4 regions of the Shouchella rhizosphaerae genome follow, and region 4 is predicted to be linked to each of the others. Evidence: riboswitches for the same ligand, from Rfam matches in the RefSeq annotation. Region 4 holds a riboswitch; each other region holds the start of a gene.
The links. Region 4 has a riboswitch for thiamine pyrophosphate ahead of V5G21_RS12710 (acetylornithine deacetylase). Riboswitches for the same ligand answer to the same signal wherever they lie in the genome.
Positions count from the first base shown of each region.

Region 1: it holds a riboswitch for thiamine pyrophosphate, as region 4 does, so the genes downstream of both, V5G21_RS19130 (ECF transporter S component) here and V5G21_RS12710 (acetylornithine deacetylase) in region 4, are expected to answer to the same signal.
Region 2: it holds a riboswitch for thiamine pyrophosphate, as region 4 does, so the genes downstream of both, thiD (bifunctional hydroxymethylpyrimidine kinase/phosphomethylpyrimidine kinase) here and V5G21_RS12710 (acetylornithine deacetylase) in region 4, are expected to answer to the same signal.
Region 3: it holds a riboswitch for thiamine pyrophosphate, as region 4 does, so the genes downstream of both, tenA (thiaminase II) here and V5G21_RS12710 (acetylornithine deacetylase) in region 4, are expected to answer to the same signal.

Region 1 covers NZ_CP144921.1:3,835,010-3,840,664, reverse strand. Annotated here, with positions in the region: gene V5G21_RS19140 (energy-coupling factor transporter transmembrane component T family protein) at 1-426, opposite strand, end outside; gene V5G21_RS19135 (ABC transporter ATP-binding protein) at 395-1,864, opposite strand; gene V5G21_RS19130 (ECF transporter S component) at 1,857-2,462, opposite strand; TPP riboswitch at 2,564-2,663, opposite strand; gene V5G21_RS19125 (HAD family hydrolase) at 2,698-3,501, opposite strand; gene V5G21_RS19120 (branched-chain amino acid aminotransferase) at 3,520-4,602, opposite strand; gene V5G21_RS19115 (cation diffusion facilitator family transporter) at 5,008-5,655, shown strand, end outside.
Region 2 covers NZ_CP144921.1:3,546,705-3,552,359, forward strand. Annotated here, with positions in the region: gene V5G21_RS17515 (nitrate/nitrite transporter) at 1-30, shown strand, start outside; gene V5G21_RS17520 (BCCT family transporter) at 106-1,767, opposite strand; gene V5G21_RS21480 (WYL domain-containing protein) at 2,118-2,348, shown strand; gene thiD (bifunctional hydroxymethylpyrimidine kinase/phosphomethylpyrimidine kinase) at 2,338-3,165, opposite strand; TPP riboswitch at 3,251-3,349, opposite strand; gene V5G21_RS17530 (HU family DNA-binding protein) at 3,367-3,642, opposite strand; gene mnhG (monovalent cation/H(+) antiporter subunit G) at 3,883-4,305, opposite strand; gene V5G21_RS17540 (Na(+)/H(+) antiporter subunit F1) at 4,292-4,567, opposite strand; gene V5G21_RS17545 (Na+/H+ antiporter subunit E) at 4,560-5,048, opposite strand; gene V5G21_RS17550 (Na+/H+ antiporter subunit D) at 5,053-5,655, opposite strand, start outside.
Region 3 covers NZ_CP144921.1:2,661,768-2,667,422, reverse strand. Annotated here, with positions in the region: gene V5G21_RS13180 (TerC family protein) at 239-1,048, shown strand; gene V5G21_RS13175 (PTS transporter subunit IIC) at 1,161-2,186, opposite strand; TPP riboswitch at 2,336-2,435, shown strand; gene tenA (thiaminase II) at 2,509-3,183, shown strand; gene V5G21_RS13165 (DNA-3-methyladenine glycosylase I) at 3,223-3,753, shown strand; gene V5G21_RS13160 (TasA family protein) at 3,975-4,676, opposite strand; gene V5G21_RS13155 (signal peptidase I) at 4,676-5,206, opposite strand; gene V5G21_RS13150 (S8 family serine peptidase) at 5,251-5,655, opposite strand, start outside.
Region 4 covers NZ_CP144921.1:2,562,196-2,567,850, reverse strand. Annotated here, with positions in the region: gene yhfZ (GntR family transcriptional regulator YhfZ) at 1-207, opposite strand, end outside; gene V5G21_RS12720 (acyltransferase family protein) at 521-1,576, shown strand; gene tenA (thiaminase II) at 1,768-2,439, opposite strand; gene V5G21_RS12710 (acetylornithine deacetylase) at 2,443-3,720, opposite strand; TPP riboswitch at 3,786-3,894, opposite strand; gene V5G21_RS12705 (ATP-binding protein) at 3,982-5,574, shown strand; gene V5G21_RS12700 (response regulator) at 5,626-5,655, shown strand, end outside.

The sequences.
Region 1 (5,655 bases), 1.3 Mb from region 4:
TGCCGGAAGTTTTAGTTGCTGCATGAGCGAATAAAACAGCAGCACAGGTTTTGTTGTTAAAGCAAACAATAGACCAAGCACGGCGAATGTAGACGCACGTAAACCTAAATGGATGCCCCGGTAAAAGCTTTCCTCCGTTATATGGATCAGCCCATAATGAAACCACGTCGTCTCCCCTTTTCCGAATAAAACCATCGCGCTGGAAGAGGAAATGAACAACAACAAAAATGGCAGACAGTATAACAACACAAACTTGCGAGGATGGCCAGAAAAGCAGAAAAGCAAAAATAGCGATGCCAGAAACAAGACAAGCAATGCGTTAGGATTATGCACGAAAATAATCGCAATAAAACCAATAATTGTTGTCACTAATTTTAAACTCGGATTCACACGGCTAAGCCATGTCTCTTTCCATTTGTATTCCACCTACGTCACCCCCTGTTCCATTTCGCGTGCGCGCCATTATTGTATCAAGGGTTCCGTTTTTAATCGTCCATTCATGCGTGGCAAAATGGTCAACAATCATTTCATCATGTGTCACCATTAAGATCGCAGTCCCTTGCCTGCGGCGCTCTTCTAGCGCTTCAAGCAACAAGAATGTATTTTTTGCATCTTGGCCAAATGTCGGTTCATCGAACAGCAAAAGCGGCCGCGGCTCCATAAAGGCTGTTGCGACACTAAGGCGGCGCTTTTGGCCAATGGAAAGCATATAGGGATGGTTGTCTTGTTTGCCTTCTAATTGGAACATCTCAAGCAACGATTGTGCTTGGGCATTGGCTGATTCCCTACTACAGCCCGCCAATAACTCTTGCCAAACAGAATCAGCGACAAACTGAAATTCTGGGTTTTGAAAAACAAAACCAATTTGCTCAGACAGGGACTGCTTTGGTTTGACAGCTTCCCCATTTAGCTGATAGGTGCCTTTCCATTTGAGCAAATTCATCAAAGCATACAGAAAGGTCGATTTCCCAGCGCCGTTTTTGCCCGTAATGCAAACCCAGTCGCCAGCATGGACAACCGCTTCATCCACTTTTCCTACTCGTTGTTTGCCACGATAAGCAGCCCAATGGTTAAGCAACAGAAGCGGCGTGTGCCTCTTCTGCTTTATTTTGCCTGGAGCGTATTGGGACAAATAGTTTTTCCATGAATATGGATGCCAGATTCCATATTCATCAAGTTGGCGGCGATAGCGCTGAAACAATTCCTGTGGAGCGCCGTCGTCAAGCAATTGGCCCTCTTCATTAAACAACACAATCCGATCCACAAAATCAATGATTTCAGAAATTTTATGTTCAATAATAATAATTGTTTTGCCGCTGCACGCTTGACGGACAGTCTGCCATATTTGCGTGGTCCCCTCCGGATCAAGCAACGCTGTCGGTTCGTCAAGAAAAAGAACATCGCTTTCAGCCGCTAGTGCGCAAGCAATAGCAAGGCGTTGTTTCATCCCTTGTGACATTGCAGCAATCGGCCAATGGCGCTCAGGTAAATCAAGGCCTACTTGTGCTAAAAGGCGCTCGATCGCCACATCCATTTGGTCACGGGGCATGCGGCGGTTTTCTAAGACGAACGCAATTTCTTCATCGACATAAGGCATGCAAAATTGCGTATCTGGATCTTGGAATACAATCGCAGGCTGCTTGGCGGGAACAAGCACTTCAGCATGATAAGGGAGCTCAATCGCACTGGGGATGAGGCCCGCCATCATATGCGCTAACGTCGATTTTCCTGAGCCACTTGGACCAAGCAGAAGCACTTTCTCCCCTGAGTAAATATCAATGGACAAGTCTTCAAATAATAACGTGCCGCTATTCGGATAAGACAGCGACAGCTGCTTGATGGACACAGCCTGTTCTCTACTCATCCTTTTTACTCCTTTTCGAAGCAAACAAGTCGTAATCGGCTTGGGAAACGGGGCGCAAAAGCGTACTGACGCCTGTCTTTTCCAGTGCCCGTACAAGCGCAGAGGCTAAAAAGCCAGCAATGATAATGGAGCCAAGCGTGCGAAAAACAACGCGCAATGTGATATTCCAAGTCGTTAAATCACTCAAATAGGCATTAAAATAATCGAGCCCAAGGGAGGCAAACGAAGCGAAAACAGCACCAAGGCTAGCTGTCCATACTGTATATACGCGGTATTTGAATAGGGCAAAAGCCAACTCAATTCCAAGCCCTTGCAAAGCGCCGTACAACAGCAACAACGGTCCGTATGGGGACCCAGCAAAAAATTCCCCTGAAGCGGCCGCGGTTTCGGCAAGCAACGCAACCCCTGGCTTTTTAATCAGCAATGCTGCAATTGTTCCGGCAATAAACCACATGCCATACAGCAGCTGGTCTGCTTGCAACCCTGGGAGGCTGACTAAGTCCGTGACCGGCGTCCATAGGCGGTATACGACCGCAAACACAACCGAAATCAAAATCGTCACAATCATGTCTGTCAAACGTAAGCGATTCTTGTTCATTTTCTGTCTCCTTTTTCCACTGGAAAGGGCACAAAAAAACGCTCCCCCGAAACGGATGGAGCGACGCACACGACCCTGCCATGGGCAAACCAAAGCAGCGCCTATTGTACACCGCACTTCCCTTCGCTAGCATTACCTAGATCAGGTAAAGGGTTAAGGCTAAACGCCTTTCTCAGCATAAACGCACCCCTAGTGGTTGTAATTTATCATGTTATTTAAAGTTAACCATATGTTTTTACAAGCTGCAATCTTTTTTTTCGGCAATTACATTTTTAATTTCGGTTAAACGACGAATTTCATAGGTTGGACGAATGTCGGTTGTGTTTTCAATTCCATCACGATTTAGCCAAATCGTTTCGATTCCAGCTTGGTTTCCGCCAAGAATATCTGTATGCAAATTATCGCCAACCATGAGCACTTCCTCTTTCGCTGTCCCTGACAATTCCAACGCATGCTTAAACATTGCTACATCCGGTTTGCCTTTCCCGTAAGCGCCAGAAATCAAAATATGGTCAAAATAAGGGACAAGTTGAGGAGTGATCTCCAATTTCGTATTTTGCAGATCAGGAGAGCCATTTGTTAAAAGCAAAAGCCTGTAAGAATGTTGCAGCTCATCAAGGACTGCAAACGTATCTTCAAACACATACGGGTTTTTTCGCCGTTCTGATGGAAAATGGCTCGCCAATTGGTTCGCTAATTCCCCATCTTCTATGCCTATTTCTGCTAGCCCTTTTTCCCAAGCAGCTTGTTGGTACACAGGGGCAATTTCCCGTAGACGGTTAAAGTCTTCCGTGTCATCACGGAAAGCTCCCCACAAGCCTTCAAATGGATTTATGCCAATCAGTTTTGTAAACTCGTACGTTTCATAGGATTGATATAGCTCCGTGGCATGAGTACGCACCGCTTCCTCTAGCGCGTCTGGGTCAATATCTGTATGGACCGTTGCCGCCAAAGCACATGTCTGCCTAAACGCTTCCTTTATGCTTTTTTTATCCCATAATAACGTATCATCTAAATCAAAGAAAATAGCTCGTATCATACTTGCCTCCGGGTTTGGTTATTCCTCGTCTTCCAAACGGACAGTCCAGCCAAACGGGTCTTTTTGTTCTCCAGTTTGAATGCCTGTCAATTCCGTGTACAAACGTTTGGACAACGCTCCTGTTTCATTGTTGTTGACAACGATTTTGTGGTCTTTCCACAAAAGTTCTCCGACTGGAGAGATGACCGCTGCTGTACCAGTTCCGAAGACTTCTTCAAGCGTACCGCTTTTGCTTGCGCTCACAATTTCTTCAATTGAAATCCGCCGTTCGAACACTGGGATATCCCAACTTTTCAGCAACTCGATCACGCTTTTGCGTGTAATGCCCTCTAAAATGCTGCCTGATAATCCAGGTGTATGCACTTCTCCGTTCAATTTAAAAAACACATTCATGCTGCCTACTTCTTCGACGTATTTCTTTTCCATCCCGTCCAACCATAGAACTTGTGCTTGTTTGTTCGCTGTAGCCCGCTCTTGTGCTTTGTAAGCAGCACAGTAGTTGCCAGCCGTTTTCGCGGTCCCAGTCCCCCCTGGTGCGGCACGTGTATATTGGTCTTCTACAAAAATGCCAATTGGGTTGATTCCTTCTTTATAGTAAGCTCCGACTGGTGACAAGATAATCATAAATTTATAATTACGTGAAGGCGCTACGCCTAATGTAGGTTCTGTCGCAATAACAAATGGGCGAATATAAAGGGAAGTTCCTGGCATCGTTGGAATCCAGTCTTTATCGATACGGATCAATTCCTTTAAATAAGCGAGCATTTGTGCTTCATCAATCGGCGGGATGCTCAAACGGTCGCTTGATTGATTCAAACGCTTAAAGTTTTCTTCTGGGCGGAATAAGCGGACGCTCCCATCTTCAGAACGGTACGCTTTTAAGCCTTCAAAAACCGTTTGCCCATAATGGAATACCATTGCGGCAGGATCAAGGGTCAATGGTTGATAAGGAATAATACGGGGACTGTACCAGCCTTTCTCTTCTGAATAATCCATGATAAACATATGGTCTGTAAAATACTTGCCAAACTCTAAAGCAGAAGACTCGGGTTTTTGTTTTTTGTGCGTACATTTCATAATTTCGAGTTTTTGTGTTGTCATGAACGAGCGCTCCTTCATTTTTTCTCTAGTAACATCGATGATATGGTTTAGGAACAAGACGACAAACAAAAAAATGCTTACCCTTTATGAAATTGATCGAATCGTCTATTCTCCCCAATAAAAACTGCTTAATTGTCTATACTAGGCAATAAAACAAGTTATTATTATCCCTTTACTATATCATAATATCACATATTCAAACAGCTTTTTGCTATCACCTGTAATTCTTCATCTATGATTTCGTTTTTTTGCTGGGCGAAATGTTGGTTTCGGGAAACATTGTTCCATATAAGCCATAGTGCTGCGAGCAGCGAAACATGTTGCTGTAGACCCACTCGCTGCCTGTTTGATAGGATAAAGAAACGCAAAGAAACACCATATTTTTTGGAGAAAGGGTTAGCCTTGATGAAACGATATGAAGAACTAAAAAAAGGGGAATCCGGCGCATGGCTTAGTATAGGCGCTTATATCTTTTTGGCAGCGGTAAAGCTGACAATCGGCTACTTGTTTTTTTCGCAAGCGCTCGTCGCTGATGGATACAACAATGCTTCTGATATTATTATTTCAATTGCTGTTTTAATTGGCTTGCGCATTTCCCAAAAGCCGCCTGACAAAGACCATCCGTATGGCCATTTCCGTGCAGAACATATTTCCGCCTTGTTGGCCGCGTTCCTGATGGTAATAATTGGCATTCAAGTGTTGATTGAGGCAGGGACGACCCTTCTTAGCGCAAATGAAACAGAAGCGCCAAGCATGGTCGCTGCATGGACAGCGGCAGGAGGCACGGTCATCATGTTTTTTGTCTATCGCTACAATAAACAGCTCGCTGAGAAAATCAATAGCCAAGCTCTCGCTGCCGCCGCGCAAGACAATAAAAACGATGCACTAGTCAGTTTGGGGGCGCTCATCGGCATTATCGCTTCCCATTTCCATTTAGGTTGGCTTGATTCATTGACTGCGTTGCTGATTGGCCTCATTATTTGCTATACAGCTTGGACCATTTTTAGAGATGCCACCCATTCATTAACCGATGGCTTTGATGAAAAGATGCTT
Region 2 (5,655 bases), 980 kb from region 4:
ACAGAGACAAAGCAGACGACGTCTATTTAAGCGACTTGAAGATAAAATGGAGGCCAGCGAACGCTGGCCTCTGTTTTATTGGTGACGGTTTGTCTGTATCGATTGTTAATCGTTCTTTTTTGGTGGTTTGGTTTTCTGGTGATTGCTTTTTGGCACGGCACGTTTGTGCTGTTTTTTTTGTTCCTGTTTTAAACGTTTTTTCTCTTCACGTTCATGCTTGTTTTTGAAGTTGCGGAGCTCAACGAGTTCACGACGTAGCCGCCGCTCTTTGACCTGCTCTTTTAGTCTTTCTTGGCGCAATGCTTTTAAAAGAGAAATGACCATAAGCACGATGATAATCGAAAAAGGAAACGCCACGACAATCATTGTGTTTTGCAATGCTTGCAGGCCGCCGCTATAGAGAAGAACAGCGGCCGTTGCTGACATTAACAGGCCCCATGTTATTTTAATTTTGTTAGCTGGATTTAATGATCCTTTTGTAGACTGGCTACCTAGCACAAATGTGGCTGAATCAGCTGACGTAATAAAAAATACAGCGATTAAAAAGATCGTTATAAAGGATGTAATGGTACTAAAGGGCATTGTACTTAGCACGCCAAACAACATCTCTTCATCAGCTAATGTTGAAATAGCGGCAGCCCCCGAAGACTCGGCAGCAATCGATGTCCCCCCTAAAAATGAAAACCAAACAAAGCCTAGCAGCGATGGGACTAGCAGTACGCCAATGACGAATTCTCGCAGTGTCCGTCCTCGCGATACGCGGGCAATGAATGTACCAACGTAAGGGGACCATGCCATCCACCAGGCCCAATAAAACAAGGTCCACGCGTTAATCCAAGCACGGTGTTCTGCACTGTTTGGCGCAATCGTAAAACTAAGTTCAGGCAAGGATTGTATGTACTGGCCAAGTGTATTTGTGAAAAGGTTTAACGAGTACATGGTTGCACCAAACACGGCGAAAAACAGCAACATAAGCACGACAAGTGTCATATTGACAATACTTAAAATGCGGATTCCCTTATCAAGCCCTGTACTTGCTGAAATAAGAAAGAGCACGGTAATCACAACAATAATCGCTAACTGGAGCATAAAGCTGTTTTCTAAGTTTGTCAGGAAGGAAATGCCGCCGTTCATTTGAGCGGCCCCAAATCCGAGCGTCGTTGCAATTCCTGACAATGTGGCAATAATAGCGATCACATCAATCGTTTTGCCAAAGAAGCCATTTGGATTAATTAATGGCGACAACGCTGCGCTAATCAGGCCAGGCTGTTCTTTGCGGAAATTAAAGTAAGCCAAACAAATCGCCACAATTGCATAAATGGCCCAACCATGAAAACCCCAATGGAGAAATACGTACTTCATGGACTCTAGCGCAGCTGCTCCCGTTCCTTCTTCTACAGTCGGTGAGCTCACTGCATAATGAGCAATTGGTTCGGCAGCTCCGAAAAACAGAAGCCCGACGCCGAGTCCTGCGCTAAATAAGAAAGCAAACCATGTTAAGTAACTGTATTCAGGACGGTCTTCATCTTTGCCTAAACGTATCTTTCCATAAGGGCTAAAGATAAAAAAGAGGCATACAAGCAAAAAGAAGGTAACGACGATTAAATAATACCAGCCAAACCGATCGGCGATAAAGGCCTGGGCAGCGGCTGTAATCGCTTCAAGGCGCGCTGGAGCAGAGATGCCAACAACAATAAAGATAAGGAGGATGCCAAGCACCCAGTAAAATACGGGGTCAATCTTCGTTCGTGTGTCATTTGAATTCATTGATGCGCTCCTTGTTTTAAATCAACTGTGATGACGGAATAAACTTTACTTACCCATTTATTCGCGTTTATAACCTGGGAGGTGATTTCCAAATACTTTTCCCATTATACTTAACTCCCATGTATGCGTCTATGAACTCGAACAAAAAGCGATGAAAATAGATAGTTGAGCTTAGGAAGAAGGAATGAGAGGCAAGGAGGATTTACCCACAATGAATGATTGTTAAAACAGAAAGCCCGCATCTTTCTTAGTAAGATGCGGGAGAAAATACAACGAACAAACATTCTGTTTTTTTGTTGACGAACATTCGTTCGATCGTTATAATAATAATCAAAAGGAGTGTGATTATGATGATCCGGTTATTAAACAGAGCTGCTACTGAGCAAGGGCGGGTAGAACTCATCTATGAAGCAAAAAATAAAAAGCTAACCCAAAGGGAAGTTACAGTATACACCGTTACCGAGACGCATGTTTTTTGTTATTGCCATTTAAAAAATGCGTATCGAGCCTTTGCACTGGACCATATTCTCTCATGCGCTTGGTTGACAAATAAACGCGGGAATCGTTCCCTTATTGGTTAACGTTTTTGCCTGGTAACCCATTAAGTCGATGACCCCAATGGTTGGTTGGACCATAGCCATTCCCAATTTGTAAAGACCAAGTAATGGCATCTGCTGTAAAAGCTTTTGCTTTTTGGACTGCATCCAATAGCGCTATGCCTTTAGCCAATTGGGCACAAATCGCTGCTGAGAAGGTACAGCCTGTCCCATGTGTGTGTTTTGTATCCGTACGGGGCGCATCCAATTTAAACAATCCAGTCTCTCTACTGTAAAACACATCAACCGCATCGCCTGTTAAACTTCCCCCTTTTACAACAACGCTTTGTGCCCCTAATTCTTTAACAATCCGTATGGCTGCTTTTTCCATATCGTCAATATCATCAATTTGCATGTCAATTAAATCTTCCGCTTCAGCAATATTAGGTGTGACAATTGTTGCTAAAGGCACAAGTGTCTCGCGAAGCTTAGCGCGCACATGCTTTTCTAGCAATGGGTCGCCGTTTTTGGCCATCATCACTGGGTCGCAAACATAAGGGACGTTTTTGTGGGAATTTAGTTGTTGTTGCAGGAGTTCCATCATTTCTGGGAGCGCGATCATGCCTGTTTTAATAGCGCTTGGGTAAATATCATCGACAACCGCTTGGAACTGCTGGTCGATGAATTCAAGGGGTACGTGGTGGATAGCCCGCACACCTGTCGTATTTTGCGCCACTAGCGAGGTAATCACGCTCATTCCATACACTTCTAGTTCTTGAAACGTCTTGAGATCGGCTTGAATGCCAGCTCCTCCTGTAGGATCGGTTCCAGCGATCGTTAAAGCGCGATAAATCGTCGACAACGCCATCATCCTTTCTGTCTAAAATAAAAAAACAGCCGCCCGTACTTGTGGAGGCGACTGTTGTAATGTAAAAAAAACAAATGTATTTTTTACGTTTCCACTTCCCTACGCTAGTATGAACTAGATCAGGTTGAAGAGTTAAAGGCGAACCTTTTCTCAGCACGAAGCACCCCTAGTGGAATCTATGTGTTTGCTGTTGTTTTACTCGTTAACAGCGTCTTTTAACTGTTTACCTGGCTTGAAAGCAGGGTTTTTTGTTGCTGGGATTTCAATTTCTTCGCCAGTTTGCGGGTTGCGGCCTTTACGAGCAGAACGCTCGCGGACTTCAAAGCTACCAAAACCGACGAGTTGTACTTTTGCTCCTTTTACGAGTGATTCCGTAATGCCATTAAAAACAGCGTCAACTGCTTTGGAAGCGTCTTTTTTAGAGATTTCTGCTTGTTCTGATACTGCATTGATTAAATCTGTTTTGTTCATCTTAAAAAACTCCTTTTCTTATCGTAAAGTTGTTTCATTCTTTTCTTCTTACAGACCAACATATTGCTATATTCGCTGTGTGCGGCTTATAGCGACAATGCCTGCCCTTAATTTACTCATGAATCCTTGTTGTGTCAAGACTTAAAGGCCAAAATAAGGCTGAACACCTGATTTTTAATCACTTTGTAACGTTTTTCCCCAAATTCAGCACTATTCTTGTCATCAAACGTGTCCTTTTATTTAGGGCCTATTTTCTGTAGGTAATGGTTTTGTAGGATTTTCATTTGTTGTCTGTTTGCTGTTGTTCGCATATGTTTTCTTTTCTTTGTCATAAAAAGGCTTCATTTCATCACAAACAGTGGAAGCGTCCATCGGAATGCCTATACGGTAAGCGGATCGAGAAATCATTAATGCTGCAATCGGCACCGTAATAAACACAAATAGAATCGTTAACAACAACTTGCCAATAAACTCGCCTTTTAATACAAAAAAGTAGAGGAATACAGCGGCCATGATCATCATAATGCCAAATGTCGAATTTTTTCCCGTCGCATGGAGACGGGAGTACACATCAGGCAATCGAACGATGCCGACAGCAGAAAGGAAGCCGAAAATAGATCCTAGTAATGCCAAAACTGCGATTAGCCATTCAATCGTCGTCAAACAAATTCCCCCTTTCAAGAAATTTCGCCATGGCGGCTGAGCCTACAAAAGCGAGAATGCCTACGACGAGAAGAATTTCGGTATAGGCGCGTGTGTCTTGAAGAATCATTAAGATGCCGACAAAGCCAATTAATAAGATGCCAACGGTATCAAGCGCCACAATGCGGTCATGATTGGTTGGTCCAAGAAGGGCACGGACAAAACAAAGGAGCGCGGCTAGGCTTAGTATGACTAAAGCAATAGAGAGCAACAAATTAAACATGATAGCGACGGGTCACCTCCAAAATGCCAGCCTCAAATGTATCTTTTGCTTGCTTAACCAGCCCATCTTTGTCTTCGGCATTTAAGGCATGGACAAAAATGTAGCGACCGTCTTCTGAAAACTCAATCGACATCGTTCCTGGTGTCAATGTCATCATGACGGCAAACAATGTTTTTTCCACCCTCGTCTCCAGTTCAGTTGGCACGGCAATGATCCCAGGAGCAATGTTCATTTTAGGGCTGATGACAATTTTGGCAACATCCAGGTTGGCAACCGTCAATTCCTTGGCAAACACACCCATTAGCTTTAAAAAAGACCAAACGCGAAGCATGTAAAAATAGCGGCCTTTAAAACGGATTAAACAAAGAACGACAAGCATCCCTATGACATAACCAAAAACGAAAGTTTGGGCGGTAAAACTGTTTTGAAAGAGCATCCACAAAAACGCAACTAACGTATTTATGATTAATTGAAACGCCATTTTCTCACTCTCCCAAAACAGATTGAATGTAAATTTCCGGATTGAGTAGCTGGTCTGCTACAGCAAGCGAATAAGTAAATACAGGTTCAGCAGCAACGCCTAGGGCAATCGTTAACATCACCAGGGGAACGATTGGCAGCAAGAGTTTTGTTACGGAAATAGAGGCCTGTTCGTCTGTATGTGCTTGTTTTCCCCAGAACGCATATACAAAAATCTTGATCATTGAAAACAACGTCAATAAGCCGACGAGCAACGCGACAAAGGCAATCCCGTAACTTTCGATCACTAAGCTTTCCAAGATGAGCGGGAATTTGCTGAAAAAGCCACTCAAAGGAGGAATCCCAGCAAGGGATAATGCGCAGATTAAAAAGAGCCACGCTAGCCAAGGGTGCGTCTTCAGCAAGCCGCCCATTTGCTTAATATCGGTTGTGCCTGTCACTTTTTGTGTTGCTCCAGCAAACAGAAAAAGTGCTGTTTTGACAATGATATGGTGAGCAATGTAAAAGACTGCCCCAGCAATAGCGGCTCGTGTATAGAGGCCAAGGCCCATTACCATATAACCTACTTGGCTAATGATATGGTAGGAAAGAATCCGTTTGAAATCAAA
Region 3 (5,655 bases), 100 kb from region 4:
GTTAATTGCATAACATTCCTTCAAAGGGGAGTAGCTGCAAGTTATTGACATAACTTGAACCAAAGTCGTCATTACGTGGATTTTCCACCGGCTTTGTTGTTGGCATGATACATAAATGTCTAGCAAGACCTTTGCCTCGTTTTTAAAACCAAGGCAGAGGTCTTTTTTGTGTATTTTTTCCTCTCTTTGGTGAAAACGAGCTGGAGTGGACATTAACTAAAGAGAGGCGAGTGGAGCGATGGATGTATCATTACTTTTAGAGTACAGCTGGGTGCTTGTTGTGCTTATTGCATTGGAAGGTGTATTGGCGGCTGATAATGCGCTAGTTCTAGCGATTATGGTCAAACATTTGCCTGAGACAGAACGTAAAAAAGCGCTCTTTTACGGTTTGGCTGGCGCGTTTGTTTTTCGGTTAGGTTCGTTGTTTATCATTTCTTTTCTTGTCGACATTTGGCAAGTTCAAGCGATTGGTGCCGCATACCTATTATTCATTGCGCTAAACCATTTATACCGAAAGCATATTGTCAAGAAAAGCGAGGAAAAGGCCGGCATTGCAAAAGCTAAAAAAGGAAGCGGCTTCTGGACGACTGTGTTAAAAGTCGAAGTCGCCGACATCGCCTTTGCTGTTGACTCGATTTTAGCTGCCGTTGCCTTGGCCACCGCTTTAACGCCAACTAACCTCGGCACGGTCGGCAGTATGGACATCGGCCAATTTATTGTCGTCTTTCTTGGCGGTTTCATCGGCCTCTTAATCATGCGCTTTGCAGCTACAAAATTTGTTGCACTGCTCGAAAAACGGCCTGGCCTTGAAACGGCCGCATTTATTATTGTTGGCTGGGTTGGCGTCAAGTTGACGGTGCAAGTGCTTGCCCATGATGCGATTGCATGGATCCCACACGAATTCCCACACTCAACGGGCTGGAAGCTCTTTTTCTACGGCGTTTTAGTTCTTATTGTCATTGCCGGATGGTTCTTATCAAGCAAACCACAAGATGGCGAACAAGAAGCGCAGTCAGAAAAACGAGCTGAACGAAAAATCGAAGGATAAGAAAAAACAAAGCTCAGCTTCCGCTGAGCTTTGTCTTCTATTCCAACGACAGCCTCGGCTGGCCATCATTACGTCTATGTTTGGCGTAAGCCTGAAAGTACCTTCTTCTCCATTATTGCAGTTTAATATGCAAATCGCCTGTTTTCGCCCAGCCAATCCGTTTGATTAACTCATATAACGCCAATGAAATGATCCCTGGCAAAATGATGCCTGTGCCTATAAAAATGAACAAGCCTGTTATTCCTTGTGTGGAAAAAATCGTAATAGGCGCAATCAAAGAATTCAAGCCTAAACCGGCAAGCTCATACGAAACTTGGAACTGAAAGGCTAGTGAAGCAATCGGAGCGCAAATAATTGCTGCGGCAAACGGAGGCAAACAGAGGCGCGGGTTTTTAATTAAATTGGGAAACTGTACTTTTGGCGTGACAAGCCCTTGGGCAAGTAATGCCCCAGCATCGTTTTGTTTCCAAGACATAAGGGTGAAACCGACAAACTGAGCTGTGCAACCAATTAATGCTGCACCACTTGAGATCGGGTCCATTTGCAAGGCAATCGCAAGTGCAGCCGATGAAGCTGGTGTCATAAGCAAAATGCTCCATGTGAGAGCGATGGCCATTGGAGCGATAATAGGCGATCCTTGTACAGACGTAGCCAGTTGCGCGCTTATCCATTCTAGCATCGGTGTCGTAACAGCTGCCATAACAAGTCCTACAAGCCCGCCAACAAAAATACCGGAAAAAGGAATTGCCATCATATCCAGTTTCGTCTTTCCAGTTATTCGTTTGCCGACATAAGTCGCAGCGACTGCTGCAATAACAGCGCTCACAGGTTGTCCTGGTGCGAGAACTGGCAGCCCTTCGACAAAACTAATCGCATTGCCGCCCACCGTACTCGAAGCCATAGCTGCATAAATGACGAGCGTGTTTCCTCCTAGCTGGTAAGCGATCCCGGCGCCAATTGCTGGAGCGAGTAGAATTTTAGTAATGGAGCCAATTGTGACAAACGCACTCCAACCAAAAATATTGCCGAAAGATTCAAACAAAAGTCCAATACCTAACGTAACAAGCACTGCATTGGCGACCCCTGCAGATGCTTTATACATCCGATCAATTACGTATGATTTCATGCTGTCTCCCATCCTTACAATATTTCATTTATCTGTCTATTTTTAGTCTCCGAAGCATCATAACACCTTCTAGCGTGCCTTGCAAATGTTTTTTGCCAGTGGGCAACGTACCGTTAACAGCTATTCATTGCACTTTGTCTGAAGATATGGTTCACTTTAAGAAGAACCACTAGGGGAGCCATCTGGCTGAGAAAAGCGCTGCTTTGACCCTTTGAACCTGATCTGGCTTGTACCAGCGTAGGGAAGTGGAGAACAATTGCTTATTCATGTAAAGCAACTCTCCTTTCTTTGCGTCAGGCATCCCTTTGTGGAAAAAAAGGAGGAGACGATTTTTATGAGTTTTACTGCCGAACTTCGCAAAACCGCCGACCCGATTTACAAAGCCATATTTAGCCATCCGTTTGTACAAGGTATTGGCAAAGGCTCGTTGCCCGCAGATTCCCTTATTCACTACGTCAAACAAGATTTTGAATACTTAAATACGTTTATGCAAATATACGGCATTGCTATTAGCCGGTGCGAAAACCGCGAAGACATTGCGATGTTCGCGGAACAAATTGGCTTTATTTTGCACAGTGAAACACACCCTCACCATAATTTTTGCAAGGTGGCAGGCGTCCGCTATGAAGATTTGCAATATGAGCCTCTCGCCCCAACTGCCCACCACTATACACGCCACATGCTTGATGTCGCCCACCGTGGTTCTCTCGCCGAAATATTGGCTGTGCTTCTGCCTTGTCCGTGGACATACCAAGCGATCGGCGACTATTTGTACGAAACGTTCCAGCCAAAAGCGAACCATCCATTTTTCGACTGGATTTCCTTTTACCGCTCAAACGGAGAAATGGGGGTAACGAAACAATTTTGTAAACGCCTCGACGACCTTGCGGCACATGCTACCGAACAAGAAAAAGAACGGATGCAAGACCATTTTTTAAAAAGCTGTCAACTAGAGTATAGTTTTTGGGAAATGGCTTATGTAAAAGAAAAATGGCCGGTTGCTTATTAACAGTGCTCCGGCTTATCGTTCAAATATGAGGAGGTTCCTATGCCAAAGCGTTGTAGTTGGGTAAGTAACAGCCCCCTCTACGAGCACTACCATGATAGCGAATGGGGGCGCCCTACTTATGACGACCAACAGCTATTTGAAATGCTTATGTTAGAGCTTATGCAATCAGGATTAAGCTGGCTAACTGTCTTAAAAAAACGAGATGCGCTCCGAACTGCATTCGCTAGCTTTAACTGGGAGTCATTGGCCCGTTTTACAGAAGAAGATGTGGCGCGCTTAAAAGAAATGAAAGCGATCATTCGCCATGAAGGAAAAATCCGTGCCGTTCTTACAAATGCGGCTGTAGCTCGTACACTTGCAAACGAGCATGGCTCCTTTGCCCATTTTATCTGGTCCTTTGCTCCAAATAAACAGGACAACCTTTCCGAACAAGCTATAGCGCTCAGCAAAGTGTTAAAGTCTGCTGGTATGGCCTTTGTTGGGCCAACCACTTGCCAGTCTTTTATGGAAGCTGCTGGCTTAGTCAACAGCCATGAACAAGACTGCTACCTTTATCAACCAGCAAAATAGGAATTTCTGTTTTAGTAGACAACAAAAAATAGGTTGTCGGCAAAGTCGCTAACCGCAATCAGACTGATAGAAAACGCTTGTCAGACGAGGAGTGCAGCCGAGGGAAGATGCGAATAGAACGGGGGTTCATGAGCATATGAGTGAGGCAAACGACGAAGTATGCGAGCGTTTGTCTACAGTCTGAGGTTGTCGGCAAATGCCGACAACCTCCACTGACTAAATTATTTCGCGCCTTGGTCTGTTTGCTTGGCTAATACTTCAAGTGAAGCAGTATAAACAGCTCCTTGGTATTCATTGCCTGCATTCTCGTCTAATTTCACGCCAAAATTAAGATCAATGTATTGGCCTTCATCCAATTGCCAAAATTCGTTGTCAGGTCCTTGCAAGCTGCCATCGCCAAGCACAAACTGATCAGCATTTTCGTCATAAGCTTGTTCATCAATTAAGGCAGCTACAACTTCAACGCCATTTGCCTCGGCCGTATGTGAAAAAGACTGAACTTCATTAGTAATGCCATTAAACAATTGGTCTAACTTATATTGTGCATCTTCATACACATCCCTGCCTGGCGTTGTTGTATACTTAATCGCAATGTAGCCAACTTTATACGCATCGATGGGTACATTCAAGTCGACAGAGTGGTCATAGGTTGCTTGCAAATGAGTGTCCAGGGTGCCTGTATTTTCAATTGAGAGCCAATCGCCAAAGATTAGCTGTGAAGGAGCAAAACTTTCCGCTTGGACGATGTTGCCGTCAATGTCCTCGCCATGGTTAATTTCCAGCGTTCCATTTTTAATTTCCCCAGTAGCAGACGTTTCCCCTGTAAACCATGAAAACGACCCTCCTGAGCCGAGAACAATAACTAACGCTCCTACAAAAGCTGTAGCGATCATGGCTAATTTCAATGATTTTACCTTTTTCATCAAGAAGCCTCCTTGCGTTTTTTTTGGATAGTTTCGTAGAACGATAACAGCAAATACCCAGCAATCGGCACGACAATCAACAAACCATAACCAATTGGTTGATTGATTTTTTCAGCAACTAAACCAACTTTAGGAATGGTGAACATATGGGTGCCGACAATTTGTTCTTTTACGATTGGGTCTTCGTCTACAACGTTGTTGTTATCGCCTTGCGTCTTATAATACGTCTTTCCATTGCTTTCAAACTTCTCAACAATCCGGTGTGTGAACAAGCGCCGTTCAGGAGCCATAAACGTTACAACATCGCCAATGCTAGGCTCCTCATTCTTTTTCATGATGACCACATCTCCGGCGGAAAATGTCGGCTCCATGCTGTTGGACAAGATGGTATAGCTTGTCCAGCCAAACAGCTCAGGTCCTCTGCCGTCACTGCCCTTTCCTTGAAGGACAAAAAAGAGAACGAGGAAGAACAAAAACGATGCAATCCCGGTAATCGCCAATTTTCCGATTGTTATCCACATGTTGACCATAAATAAACCAGCTTCCTCAAAAAAAGGGGATCCCCCCTTCTTTATTAAGATGCAAAATCGAAAGCATAGACAGGCGTGCCAATTGGTTGCGCAACCAATGCTTCTTCTGAAACATACGTGCCAAACGGAATTCGATATACTTCACTTTGGTCAGCGACGTTTGTCAACGTCATATACCCTCCGTACAACCCTTCTGCTGCCGTTTTCGGTGCAATGAGAAAGGCATTGTTCTCGACTGTCTCGCCTGCTGGCACCGTAATCGTTGAATTGGTTTGCAGAGTAAGGCCATTCTCTCCGGCAGGAAGCGTTCCATTGGCAGTGTGGAAGGATGCATGTACATTGAATGTCTTTGCTTCAGTACCGCTATTTGTCAAGCGTAGGCTGTGACGTTCCCGGATATTGCCTGCATCCGTACTAACGAAACCAAAGCTTAACCCGCCTGTTTTGTC
Region 4 (5,655 bases):
TGTGCCCAAGTGACCACGGGATAAAAGCTCAATCGCCTTCGCTTCTTCCAGTATTTTTAAAGAACTTTGTATAGTGCCTCGTCCTACATTTAGTTCTTGTGCTAAAGATTCGACTTTCGGAATCCGTTGGCCTTTCTCAATCGTGAGTAACAGGGACGCAACTCTTAGTAATGTTTTCCCTTTTTTTGACAGAAGTGCTTCGTTCATGTTCACCTCCACCAATATACTGTTTTTTGTACAATGAAACATTATCATAGAAAGCGCTTTTACACAAGTGTTTTTGTTAAGATTTCTAACGTACATTTTCTTAGTTGTCATTTTCCTACTATTACAATTCGGTCACACCGCGATTTCAAGTTACGTAACACTCTTCAAAAATTACCGCAAACTACAAGCAAATGACTGCACCACCCTATAGCCCTATGTAAGTTTTGCTCACAAGGTTTTTCGAAAACAGAGGATGTGTATACTAGCATTGTAGAGCCACACCTGGAAGTTGATACAGAAAGGGGTTGCTTTGATGGACAGCCGAATTAAATGGATCGATGCGGCGAAAGGGCTTGGCATTGTTCTTGTTGTCATGAGCCATGCGCCCATCGACGAAACGCTTAAAGCCTTTTTGTTTGCCTTTCATATGCCTTTGTTTTTTTACTTGTCTGGAGCAGTATTTCGTCCTCATTCCATGAGTATTTGGGCCTTTATTAAGAAAAAAGCACGAAGCCTGTTATGGCCATACTTCGTTTTTTCAGCTGCCTCTTATCTCATTTGGTACAGCATGACAAGACATTTTCCTTTCACTGCCGGTGACGACGTCAATCCAATTAATCCGTTTGTCGGCATCTTTTTGTCGACACCTGGGAATTATCAACTTACGTACAACCCGGCCATTTGGTTTCTCACTTGCCTATTTGTTGTCGAATTGCTCTTTTTTCTTTACTATCGCCTGTCTAAAGGAAGATTCATTGCGACGTTTCTCATTGTCGCTGCTATCGCCGGTTACGGGTCGACCATGCTTTCGTTTGCATTGCCTTGGAACATTTTCGTTGCTTTAACGGCGATTGTATTTTACGGCCTTGGCCATTTGACAAAACATTTATGGAAGACGCTCCCATGGTCAAGAGTACTGCTTATTGCCATGCCCTTATTTATATTGGTGTTTTTCGTCCAAGCGTTCAATACAGAGCGTGTTGACATGCGGGCAAATGTACTTGGCGAATTCGGCTACTTTTATTTAGCTGCAATTGCAGGCATCGCCGCCTTTCTTGTGCTCATTCCTAAGCTGCAGCACTCAAAGACACTATTGTTTCTCGGCCAAAACTCGATTGTGATCTTGCTTATCCACTTGCCAATGCTAAACTTTGTCCGCGCTGCCCTTTATTACGGATTTCAAGTTGACTTAAGCACCGCTAACAGTTTGCCTTGGACGTTGTTTTTCACCGTCGTTACGATTGTCCTTGTCGTCCCATTTATCTATTTGTTGCAGAAATACCCATGGCTGCTTGGAAAAGCACCATTGAAAAGGCAGGGGCGGTTGCAGAAGCAACACGCCTTACAAGGAAACGCTGTGCCCCGCTAACAGGGCACAGCGTTTCAGACTGTAGACAAACGCTCGCATACTTCGTCGATTGTCTCGGTCATATGCTCATGAACGCCCGTTCTATTCGCATTTTCCCTCGCCTGCACTCCTCGTCTGACAAGCGTTTTCTATCAGTCTGATGATTTTGTCGACAACCTCCACTATGCCCGCTAACAGGGCACAGCGTTTTTTTAACCGATCGGCCAGTTTTCTTGTTTATAAGCCATATCCCAGAACATATATTCATAGCGGCTCGTATTCATAAAGATCGTTTCAATGCGGTCTAGTTCGGCCTCGCTCTTTTCTGCGGCAAGCTCGTCTAGCTTGGCAATCAGCCAGTCCGCAATTGCGCCAAACTCAGGCGAAGAGTACATTTTCACCCATTCTCCGTATGCCTCATGTTCTGTGGCGCCTGGAATCTTCGCGAGCGCTGTGCCAATTTCATAATAGCTCCAAGCACACGGCAAAATCGCCGCAATGAGCTCGGCAAGGGATCCTTTTTGTGCTTCAGCCATCATCGCGCTGCTATAAGCAAGCGTTACTGGGCCAGGAACTGTCTGTTCCAACTGTTCCTGTGTAATTCCGAGGCGCTTCGCATATGCGCGATGCAGATCCATTTCGCTGTTAAGCGTTTCATCAAGCGCTTTCGCAAAACCAGACATCGTTTCCAAATCAGGTGCCAATACTGTGCCTAGGGCAATGACGCGGGCATACTCAATCAAATATTTATAATCCTGGCACATATAATATTGAAATGCTTCTAGTTCAAGAGTGCCGTGGCCAATTCCTTGGACAAACGGATGATTGTGGCTCGCTTGCCAAATCGGATCAGCGTTTTTACGAATACGTTCTGAAAACTTCATAAGTTATTCTCCCCTTTTTTCGGTATTGCACCATTTATAAATGAAGGCGACAAGCGCTTTCGTATAACGGACGAGTTCATCAATGTCAAGCTGTTCATTCACGCCATGGGCGTGTGCTAATTTCCCAGGCCCATAACAAATCGTCGGCATTCCATATTCGGCCAACCAGCCACCGTCGTTCACGCTAGTTGACATTTCTATTTCCAATGGAGCCTCGAAAACAGTCTGATGGACGGTCTTTAAAACAGATAATGCAGGATGAGCTTCATCGATTGAAAAAGCAGGGAATACTTCCCCTTTGTCTTCAATCATAGAGGCGCCGCCCCAAGTAAAGGTTGGAAGGTGGTCCTTCAACCACACATCCGCTTTAGCTGTAGCAAGAAGATGGGCTTCAATTTCGTTGGCCACTTCTTCGGCAGATTCATTTGGATAAAAATGCACCGTTACCCACAACCTGCATTCATCAGCAATAAACGCTGGATGGCGCCCGCCTTCAATGACAGCTGGATTAATCGTATTGGTTCCAGGCGGAAAACCTGGATACGACTTTGTCACAGCCCAGTGGCGCTCAAGTTCTTGCAAAGCAGCAATCAGTTTAGCCATTTTTTCAATCGCACTAGCTCCCTTTAAGCCGCCACCGGCATGGATCATATTCCGCCGCGTGCCATCATGGTGAGTCGAGTCACTTTTTACGGTAATCCAGCCAGTAATGACACCGCCTTGTCCATGGACACGGCAGTTGCTTGTGTCGGCTACAAGTGCATAATCTGCCGTATAGCCTCGCTCACAACATTGTTTCGTGCCAGCCTCGCCGACTTCTTCGCCTGTAACTGCTTCAAGCAGGACGTCGCCCTTTAGTTCAATGCCATGATCATGCAAAAGACGCAAGGCGAACAAACAAGCGCCAAGCCCGCCTTTCATATCGGCGGCACCACGGCCATACAGCGTCCGTTCTTCTACTCTAGGAGAAAAAGGAGCGTATTTCCATTGGCTTTTTTCTTCCTCTTCGACTGTAGCGACATCGACATGGCCATTTAAAAGGAGGCTATGGTACTTCGTTCTATCTGTGCCTTCTTTCTTTGCCGCGATATTCCAATCGCCTGGGTACGATTCCCACTTATCGACAGCCATCCCCGCAGCACGCAAATAGCCTTCAATATACTGCTGGATATCGGCCGTATTTCGGGCTGGAGGGGCTATGGTCGGATAGGAAATCAAATCAGACACAAGCCGAATGAGCTCCTCTTCCCGTTCTTCCACTTGCTTAAGCAACGATTCCACCTGGTTGTTGTCCTCCTTTTCCACACAAAAAAACCGCTACTTAAAAAAGAAGCGGGTGGCATGTCGAGAAAACGTGCCCGCTTCCCTCCGCTGGTCCGAACCAGATCAGGTGATAAGGGTTAAGGCGTTTGCCTCTCTCAGCTTCCATCATTCGAAGCACCCCTAGCGGTTTTAGTGATTGTTTTGATATACTAACGCTACCATATGTAAGCGCAATCGGCAAGGCTTGATCTTTTATGAACACGATAGGAGATGGCTTTTATGGCTTTTCCACGTAAATTGAAACGCTTGGGTCTTTTTGGGCAAATGACTGCATTAATGGCTATTGTTCTTCTCGTTTCATTGCTGCTTGTAACGGTGTTCTTTTCATCCATTATCGACGGGATGATTGAGCGAACCACGGGAGAAAAAGCACTGGCGGCAGCGGAACTAATCGCTGAACACCCGGACATTATTGATGCGTTTGCCGACCAAAATCCAGCAGCACGGATTCAGCCAATTGCTGAAACATTGCGCAAGCGCACGGGCGCTGATTATGTTGTTATTGCCAATACGGAAGGGATTCGGTATTCTCATCCTCATGAAAACCAAATTGGCCAGAAGACAGAAACAAGCAACGAAGCGCCTCTTGCCGGCAAATCAACCGTTTTTATTGGCAATGGAATTCTTGGCGAGGCTGTAAAAGCCAAAACGCCGATTTTCAACAGAGAAGGAAACATTATCGGCGTTTCATCAGTTGGTTTTCTAACGACTGAAATTAAGGATGACATTCTTTTTTACCAACTGCGCGTTGCTGGCTTTGGCGGTTTAGCCCTCTTGATTGGCATTCCCGGCGCACTCTATATCGCTAGACGCGTCAAAAAACTTATCTTCGGGTTAGAACCGGAGGAAATCTCGCGCGCCTTTTCGGAAAAACAAGCAATTCTCGAATCGGTAGGGGACGCAACGCTGGCAGTTGGCCCCGATCTCCAGATTCTTTCAGCAAATAAACGTGCACGAGTAATTTTAGGGAGCCATGTGGATGGCGAATTAACTGAACCTCAATTGCAAGCGTTTATTAAACAAGCTGCTGAAAACCCGGAAAAGATGACCCAACAGAGGCTATTAATCGCTAACACTCTTTATATTGTGGATGCGGCGCCAATTTTAGCTAAACATGCAGCAATCGGCTTTGTGTTGACGATCCGCCCGTTTTCAGAAGTAGAGGACCTGGCAAATGAATTGTTGGAGATTAAGCAACATACCGAACATATGCGAGCGCAAACCCATGAATACTTGAATAAGCTTAATACATTAAATGGCTTATTGCTGCTTGAGAAATACGAAGAAGCAAAAGCGTTTATGAAAGCGGAAGTAACAGAGTTGCAAGAAACAGTCACCTTCCTCATGGCTTCTGTGAAAGACCCGCTTATTGTCGCAGCTTTGCTTGGCAAAGTAAACCGTGCCAAAGAAATGAAAGCAGCCCTTACATTTGCAGAAGGAAGCACTTGGCTCGATTATCCTGCGACAATCAAAAGCGACCATGTTGTGACTGTCATCGGCAACTTAATTGACAATGCCTTAGAGGCGGCTGTTGCTCACCAAGGAGCAAACGCCCATGTCCATATTGCTTTTACCGATTTTGGGAATGATATGATTATGGATATTGAAGACAACGGCAAGGGTATGACCCCTAAAGAAGAAGCGCACTATTTGGAAACAGGGGCAACAAGCAAAAGCGAGGGCCAGCACGGCCTTGGTTTAACCATCATGCAACACGCCCTTCACCAGCTTCATGGCACTTGGTTCATGGCCGAACGCCCTGGGGGCGGCATGCGTATGACGATTGCTATACCTAAACATAAAAGACTGTAAATCATACAATGCATCTTTATAAGGAAACAAATCAGAGGAGCGAATCAAACTATGCAAACCCCTTCCATCGGCGTGCTGATT